Regions from separate parts of the Enterococcus sp. AMC1251 genome, predicted to be linked through region 2. Evidence: predicted binding sites of a transcription regulator. Region 2 holds the regulator's gene; the other holds the start of a gene.
What was found. The regulator LexA, encoded in region 2, represses DNA repair genes until DNA is damaged. The targets are predictions, from matches to a motif close to CNAACANNTGTTNG.
Positions count from the first base shown of each region.

Region 1: ruvA (Holliday junction branch migration protein RuvA) is a predicted target of LexA. The motif match lies at 2,793-2,806, and genes of this name have one in related genera.

Region 1 is NZ_CM177098.1:182,775-187,012, reverse strand. It holds gene AC4BBR_RS00775 (efflux RND transporter periplasmic adaptor subunit) at 1-855, opposite strand, end outside; gene ruvB (Holliday junction branch migration DNA helicase RuvB) at 1,070-2,092, opposite strand; gene ruvA (Holliday junction branch migration protein RuvA) at 2,105-2,716, opposite strand; gene AC4BBR_RS00760 (peptide ABC transporter substrate-binding protein) at 2,891-4,238, opposite strand, start outside.
Region 2 is NZ_CM177098.1:1,750,916-1,755,153, reverse strand. It holds gene AC4BBR_RS08185 (ABC-F family ATP-binding cassette domain-containing protein) at 1-925, shown strand, start outside; gene AC4BBR_RS08180 (thymidylate synthase) at 938-1,885, shown strand; gene AC4BBR_RS08175 (dihydrofolate reductase) at 1,904-2,404, shown strand; gene lexA (transcriptional repressor LexA) at 2,463-3,092, opposite strand; gene AC4BBR_RS08165 (DUF896 family protein) at 3,391-3,633, shown strand; gene tkt (transketolase) at 3,732-4,238, shown strand, end outside.

The DNA of each region.
Region 1 (4,238 bases), 1.6 Mb from region 2:
ATCATCCGTCGTTAAACTACCTACCTTGGTAATTTTACCTGACCAGACTTGTTTCCCATCCGTTCTATCTATGATTTGTACCGCTTGATCTACGGAAAATTTCTCTTTGTTAAACTCGTCTACATTTCCTTCGACATATTGAATAGATGCATCAACGATTTCCATAAATGGTGTTTCACTTTTTTCTGCTGCGGGTTTGTTCATTTGATCTTTATCAATTGTTTTTACAATACCGTCAAATTGAGCGGTCACCGTATTCTGTGTTGTTTTTTGCTGCGCTTTGTCTACTAATAATTGTGCTTTATCCACCTCTATCTGAGCACTAGCTACTTCGGCTTCAGCATTAGATGCTTCCATATAAGCTGCATTAAGATCTGCTTCTGTTATTTTTTCTTTATTTTCGTCGGTTTCTTTATTTGCATCCTCTTTTTTCTTATTGTACTCTTTCCATTTTAAATCTGCTGCTTCTCTTTTTTGCGCGACGCTATTTGCTTGGTTTGTCACACTGAGTTGAGCATCTTTTAATTCTGTTTCATTTTCTACACTATAATAGGTAAATAGCTGTTGCCCTTTCGTTACAGTGTCCCCTTCATTTACATGAACTTCTGTTACAATTCCTCTTGTTGCATCTAAGGTTATTTTGCTTTTAGCATTGGGGATAACTGTCCCAGCTAAGATAGCATCAGAACCTTTTTGGGTTGTCTGCATTACTTCTTTTACTGTTTTTGATACGATGGGCGCGGTCTTTTTTTCATCAGTTTTATTATCGGCTTTCGTTACCATAAAATAGCCAGTTCCTGCTATAATTGCTAGTATTACTACTGCTAATCCTATTTTTAATTTTTTATTTTTCACTATTTTTCCTCCACTGGTTATTTGATAATTTTACTTTAGCAGAGTTCCATGGATTCTATTTGTATGTAGTGTGGATTATTTGTGTATATTGGATTAAATAGTGGGATTCATTGTGAAATTAGCCTGTTTAATTGTATTTTTTATGTGATTGAAAGTAAAAATGACTCTAGCAACTTGGTTAGTAAGCCACGTTGTTTGAGTCATTTTTAATAATTTATTTGGTCATATCATTTTTGTAGTATGATTCGTAGCCAAAATGTTCATAGGCTAAAGCTGTTGCTATCCGTCCTCTTGGTGTCCGTTTGATAAACCCTTTTTGGATCAAATAAGGTTCGTACATATCTTCGACCGTTTCAGTTTCTTCACTGATATTCACTGCTAATGTGCTTAAACCAACAGGACCGCCACCATATAATTCGATCATTGTTTTTAATAGCTTTTGATCGACATAGTCTAATCCTTGATGATCGACTTGTAACAATGTCAACGCCTGATCAGCGATGCCTCGATCAATTGTACCGTCTGATTGTACTTGAGCAAAATCACGTACGCGTTTTAATAAACGGTTGGCGATTCGCGGTGTCCCTCGAGAACGGCGGGCGATTTCAAAGGCGCCGTCTTCTACAATTTCTGTTTGGAAAATATCTGCTGAACGTAACACGATTTCTTTTAAATCTTGTGTTTCATAATATTCCATGTGGGAAATGATGCCAAATCGATCTCGGAGAGGCGCAGATAACATTCCTGCTCTGGTCGTTGCACCAATCAAGGTAAAGGGCGGTAATGGAAAATGAACGGGATGGGCTGTTGTTCCTTGCCCAACCATAATATCCACATAAAAATCTTCCATTGCCGAATACAACATTTCTTCTACAATGCGAGGTAGGCGATGGATTTCATCGATAAATAAAACGTCTCCCGGCTCTAATTCGTTTAAAATTGCGACTAAATCACCTGCTCGCTCAATCGCAGGTCCACTAGTTGTACGGATGTTGACGTGCATTTCATTAGCAATCACCATCGCCATTGTCGTTTTCCCTAATCCTGGCGGTCCATATAAAAGAGTATGATCCAGTGCTTCTTCCCGATTACGGGCTGCTTCAATGTAGATTGTAAGTTCTTGTTTGACTTTGTCTTGACCGATATATTGTTCGAGAAATTGTGGACGTAGTGACTTTTCTAGTGACTCTTCCCCCGTGTTTGTTTCAGCTGAAAGTAGTCTTTCATCTTCTGTCATAACCATTCCTCCTTAGCGTTTCATCATGAATTTCAATGCATTACGTAAGTATTCATCTGTTTGCTGCTTGCCTAGTTCTTCTAATTTCGGTGTGATTCGTTTAATTTCTTTCTCGCTATAGCCTAAGGCACTTAGCGCTTCTAAAGCTTCTGTTAGTGCCTGATTCGCTGATTGGTTCGTTGATGTTTTCGCCATTGCTTCTACGGCTGCTTCTGAGGTTTCTAGTTCACCTAGTTTTCCTTTTAGATCAAGTATCATCTGCTGAGCTGTTTTTTTACCTACACCAGGGAATTTAGTTAAATAAGCGGCATCTTCGCTTTCAATTGCGTTGATTAACCCACCATGGTCTTCTGAAGCCATGATTGCTAAACCACTTTTAGGACCAATTCCTGAAACACTGATCAGTTTTAAGAAAAGTTGTTTTTCATCTAGATCACTAAATCCGTATAATGAATGAGCATCTTCACGGATGACTTGATGGACATAAATTTTGATTTGCTGATCGGTTTTACCTGAATAACGATAAGGGTTACCTACAGAAATCTGATAGCCGATGTTGTTTGTTTCTACTACAATATAGTAAGGACTGATAAACGTCACTTTACCAATGATATATTCGTACATAATTTCACCTTTCTTGATACCGTTGAGGTTAGAACAGAAGTAGCTACTTTTGCACCAACGTTTCTTATGCTTCATACGCACATACGTTTCTATTTTAGCATAGATTTAAGAAAATCAGTAGTTGGATAAAAAAAGCCCGTACGAATTATGATTAAATTCGTACGGAGCCAATTTTTATTCAGAAATATACGTCCATTTATAGTCATATCGTGCGCCAGCTCCATGAGCAATTACACCTTTGACTTTTTCACTGCGCATATGTGCTTCTGCTTTTTGATAAACCGGGGCAACCCCCATATCGTCCATCAATAATTTTTCGGCATCCACCATATCTGTCCAGCGTTTTTCTGGATTTGAGGCATTTTTACTGCCGGAATCGTTGACTAGTTGATCATATTTTTCATTTGAGTAACGACCTCTGTTATATGATCCACCTGTCAAGAATAAGTCCGTAAAGCTACTTGGGTCTGCATAATCAGCACCCCATCCGCCCATGATTACTTCGAAGTCACCATTCTTACCACGGTCTAAACGAACAGTAAATGGCACATTGGTAACTGTCACATCCACGCCATCTAGCGTTTCTTTGACTGCACCTTGAATATATTCTAACACTTTTTTGGTAGAATCTGTGTCATCGCCCACGATGTCAAATTTGAATGAATCGATTCCTAATTCTTGTTTCGCTTTTTCCCAGTATTCTTTCGCTTTTTTAGTATCATGGGTCAATACGCTTTTGTTTTCGTCAGCAAAGTCTTTATTGCCTTCTGGTGAAAACGACATTCCTTCTGGAACAAGACCTGTAGAAGCAATCGAACCGTCTCCTAAAATTCGATCAACCAACGCAGCACGATCGATTGAATAAGAGATTGCCTTTCTTAAATTTACATTTTGATAAGGTGAGTTTGCATCTCTTTGGTTAAATTCAAGATAAGACGTTCGAGCATCTTTTTCAATCACGAGTTCAGGATCATCCGCCATTTGTTTTGCTAATTCTCCACTTAAGATTACATCGTCTGCTTGTCCATCTTGGAAAAGATTCAAGGATGTAGGAGCTTCTTTGACTACTGTAACTGCAATTTTATCTAATTTAACTGCGTCTTTATCCCAATATTGATCATTTTTTGTGTAAGACCACTCGGTATCTGTTCCAGGTCCGTCAAAATCAGTCAATGTAAAGGGACCGTTATAGACTGACGCGTCACTCGTTGTCGCATAATCTTTGCCTTTTTCTTCGACTATTTTTTTATTTTGTGGGAAAAAGGATGGGAACGCCAATAAGTAATCAAAGTATGGTGTTTCTTGTTCTAAGGTTACTTCTAGTTCATGATCGTTGATTGCTTTGATCCCTAATTCGTCTAAACGTTTTTCTCCAGCAGAAACGGCTGCGCCATTTTTGACTAACTCAAACATATACGCATATTCTGCTGCTGTTTTGGGATCAGCTGTGCGTTGCCAGCCGTAGACATAATCTGATGCTACTACAGGATCACCATTTGACCATTTAGCCTCTTCTCTAAGT
Region 2 (4,238 bases):
ATTAGAAATTAGAAAGGGACACTATCAAATCGAACATAAAACAATTCTTAAAGAATTTGATCTGCTTATTCAAGCAAAAGATCGGATTGGCATTACCGGGAAAAACGGTGCTGGAAAATCAACGTTATTAAATATTCTTGCCGGTCGTTTAGCTTTGGATAGTGGTTTGTACTCAATCGGTGAAACCGTAAATTTGGCTTATTATACACAACAAAATGAAACGATGGATCCAAACCAACGCATGATTTCTTACTTACAGGATGCAGCTGAGCTAGTACAGCGAACAGATGGAACAAACATTGGTGTTGCAGAACTATTGGAACGCTTTCTATTTCCCCGCTTTATGCATGGATCAGTAATCGGTAAACTTTCTGGTGGAGAAAAACGACGATTGTATTTGTTAAAACTATTAATTGGTCAACCAAATGTGTTATTATTGGATGAGCCAACAAATGATCTGGATATTGATACTCTAACGATTTTAGAAGATTATATCCAGACATTCAAAGGTGCTGTGGTTGCCGTTTCTCATGATCGTTATTTTCTTGATAAGACGATGGATAAATTGCTAGTTTTTCAAGGTGAAGGGAACATCGCGACTTACTATGGTTCAATGAGTGACTATCTAATTGTAAATAAAGAACAATCGAAAAAATCGATCAAGCCTGAATTGACAACGGCAAAAGAAATCGAAAAGAAAGAAAAAACAAAACTGACCTACATGGAGCAAAAAGAATGGGAAACCATTGAAAATGACATAGCGCATCTAGAAGAACGTGCAGCGCATCTTGCTGAAGAGATGAATCACCAAGGGAATGATTTTACAAAACTACAACAACTTCAGTCTAGCTTATCAACGATCGAACAGGAACTTGAAGAAAAAATGGAGCGTTGGGCATATTTAAGTGAGTTTGTAGAAAATTAGGAGGCAGTAACTATGGAAGAAGCATATTTAGCATTAGGTCGCAAACTTTTAAAGGAAGGTCACTTAAAAGAAGATCGTACTGGAACAGGTACAAAAAGTATCTTTGGTCACCAAATGCGTTTTGATTTATCTGAAGGCTTTCCTTTGTTAACAACTAAGCGAGTACCGTTTGGCTTAATTAAAAGTGAACTTTTATGGTTTTTAAATGGCGATACAAATATTCGTTATCTCTTACAACATAATAATCATATTTGGGATGAGTGGGCTTTTGAACGTTATATTAAAAGTGATGATTACCAAGGTCGTGATATGACTGATTTTGGACGTCGAGTTCTTGTGGATGAAATATTCAAGGGAGATTATGAAAAAGAACACAAAGCATTTTGTGATAAACTTTTATTGGATGATGAGTTTGCTGCAAAATATGGGGAATTAGGAAATATTTACGGTGCGCAGTGGCGTCATTGGGAGACCAAAAATGGCGGTTTTATCGATCAACTTAAAAATGTTATTGAAATGATCAAAAAAACACCTGATTCAAGACGCCTAATCGTGTCAGCTTGGAATCCAGAAGATATTCCTTCTATGGCTTTACCGCCGTGTCATACAATGTTTCAATTTTATGTGAATGATGGTAAATTGAGCTGTCAGTTATATCAACGAAGTGGTGACGTTTTTCTTGGCGTTCCTTTTAATATTGCTAGTTATGCATTGTTAACACATTTAATTGCTCATGAAACTGATTTAGAAGTAGGCGATTTTATTCACACTTTGGGGGATGCTCATTTATATACAAATCATATCGATCAGATGAATGAACAACTTACTCGAGAAATTCGCTCGTTTCCTAAACTAAAATTAAATCAAGAAAAAAAATCAGTATTTGATTTTGAACTGGAAGATATCCTTATCGAAGGATATGATCCGCATCCAGCAATTAAGGCACCGATTGCCGTTTAAATTGAAAGGAGTTTCCTGATGTTAGCAGCCATATGGGCTCAAGATGAGCAAGGAATAATTGGTAAAGAAAATCAATTACCATGGCATTTACCAAATGATTTGAAATTTTTTAAACAAATGACTGAAAACAATACCATTATCATGGGGAGAAAAACTTTTGAGGGGATGGGAAGCCGTCCATTACCAAATCGTCAAACGATTGTTCTAACTAAGGATAAAAAATATTCTGCTGACGGAGTTGTTGTATTTCATAGTGTGAGTGAAGTTCTTGAGTACGCAAATACGTTCTCAGGTATTACATTTATTGCGGGCGGTTCAGCAATATACGAAGATTTTTTACCGTATTGCGATGTATTGTACCGTACAGTTATCCATCATTTATTTGATGGAGATACGAAATTTCCTGCTATTGTTTGGGATGATTGGACATTGATCAATCTAAGCGAAGGTGAACAGGACGAAAAAAATAGCTATGCACATCAATTTGAGACATATCAGCGCAAAGTAGCTGTGGATTAAGTAAAGGTTGTCTAGATAACAAAAAAACATACTGTCGTTAGTATGTTTTTTTTGTTATCTAGATATGATTGCGATATAACCCAACAACTTTTCCTAATATACTTACATTATTTAAAATAATTGGGTCTAATGCATCATTCTCTGGTTGTAAACGAATATGATCTGTTTCTTTAAAGAATCGTTTACATGTTGCTTCATCTTCATCTGTCATCGCAATAACGATATCACCATTTGATGCAGCGCTTTGTTTGCGAACGATCACTTGATCACCATCTAAAATACCAGCGTTGATCATACTTTCACCTCTGATAGTCAGCATGAATAACGCATTTTCTTCTGCTACCAAATCAGGCGGAAGAGGGAAAAAGTCAGAGGCTTCTTCTACAGCTAAGATAGGCTCACCAGCTGTAACAACACCAAGCATGGGGATAACTGTCGGTTTTACACCAATTTTTTCAAGACCATCTGGGGTCAATTCAATCGCTCTTGGCTTCGTAGGATCACGTAAAATCAGCCCTTTTTTTTCTAATCGAGCTAGGTGTCCGTGAACAGTAGATGTTGAAGATAGGTCTACGGCTTTTCCAATTTCTCTTACAGTTGGTGGATAGCCTTTGAGCTCAACTTGTTCATATATATATTTTAATACTTCGATTTGTCTTGTGTCTGTACGTTTCACCAAAACCCGCACCTTCTTTCAATTTATAATTTCAGTGTACCATAGTTTTATACAGGAATCAAACAAGCGTTCGTGTTTTTTGAAAAAAGTATTTATGTTAAAATCTTTGTAAAAAATGACCGACATAAATAATGATAATTTCTATACATGAACAAAGTCATTTCATATTTTTGATAAGAATATAGTTGTATTTTTTGCGCTCTTCTTATAAGATAGACTTGGAAAGTAAACTTGTCTAGCCACTTAGGCTTGTTCTGAAAGAAAAGGTTGAATCAGCTTGTTCAACCTTTTAAAATAAGGAGGCAGAAGTATGTTATCATCTGAAAAAATGAACCGTATCAATGAACTTGCCAAAAAAGCGAAAGAAAGTGAATTAACTGAGAAAGAAAAAGCAGAACAATCAGTACTTCGCCAAGAATATTTAGCTGCTTTTAGAGGTGGCATGCGTCATCATATCGAAGGTATGAAGGTAGTAGACCCTAAAGGAAATGACGTAACACCAGAGAAGCTGAAAAATATCCAAAAAGCTAGAGGATTACATAATCGAAAATAATTTTAGTTGTTTTTACTAAAAGTAATTGCTTTCATAAACGAAATACGATAAGATATAGATAATAAAGGTAAAAAAAACCTAAATAGGAGATGATTTTTTTGTTCGACAACACTGATCAGTTAGGCGTCAATACGATTCGTACATTGAGTATCGAAGCAGTTCAAAAAGCAAATTCAGGCCATCCTGGACTACCAATGGGTGCAGCACCTATGGCATATGCACTTTGGACAAAACACTTGAAAGTAAACCCAAAAACGTCAACAAATTGGGTAGATAGAGACCGTTTCATTCTTTCTGCTGGTCACGGTTCAGCAATGCTTTATAGCTTGCTTCACTTAGCAGGTTACGGTGTAACAATGGATGATCTAAAAAGCTTCCGTCAATGGGATAGTAAAACGCCTGGACATCCAGAAGTGCATCACACAGATGGTGTTGAAGCAACGACAGGGCCTTTGGGTCAAGGAATTGCGATGGCTGTTGGTATGGCGATGGCCGAGGCTCATACTGCCGCAACCTATAATCGAGATAGTTTTTCAGTAATTGATCATTATACCTATGCATTATGCGGTGATGGTGACTTGATGGAAGGGGTTTCTCAGGAAGCA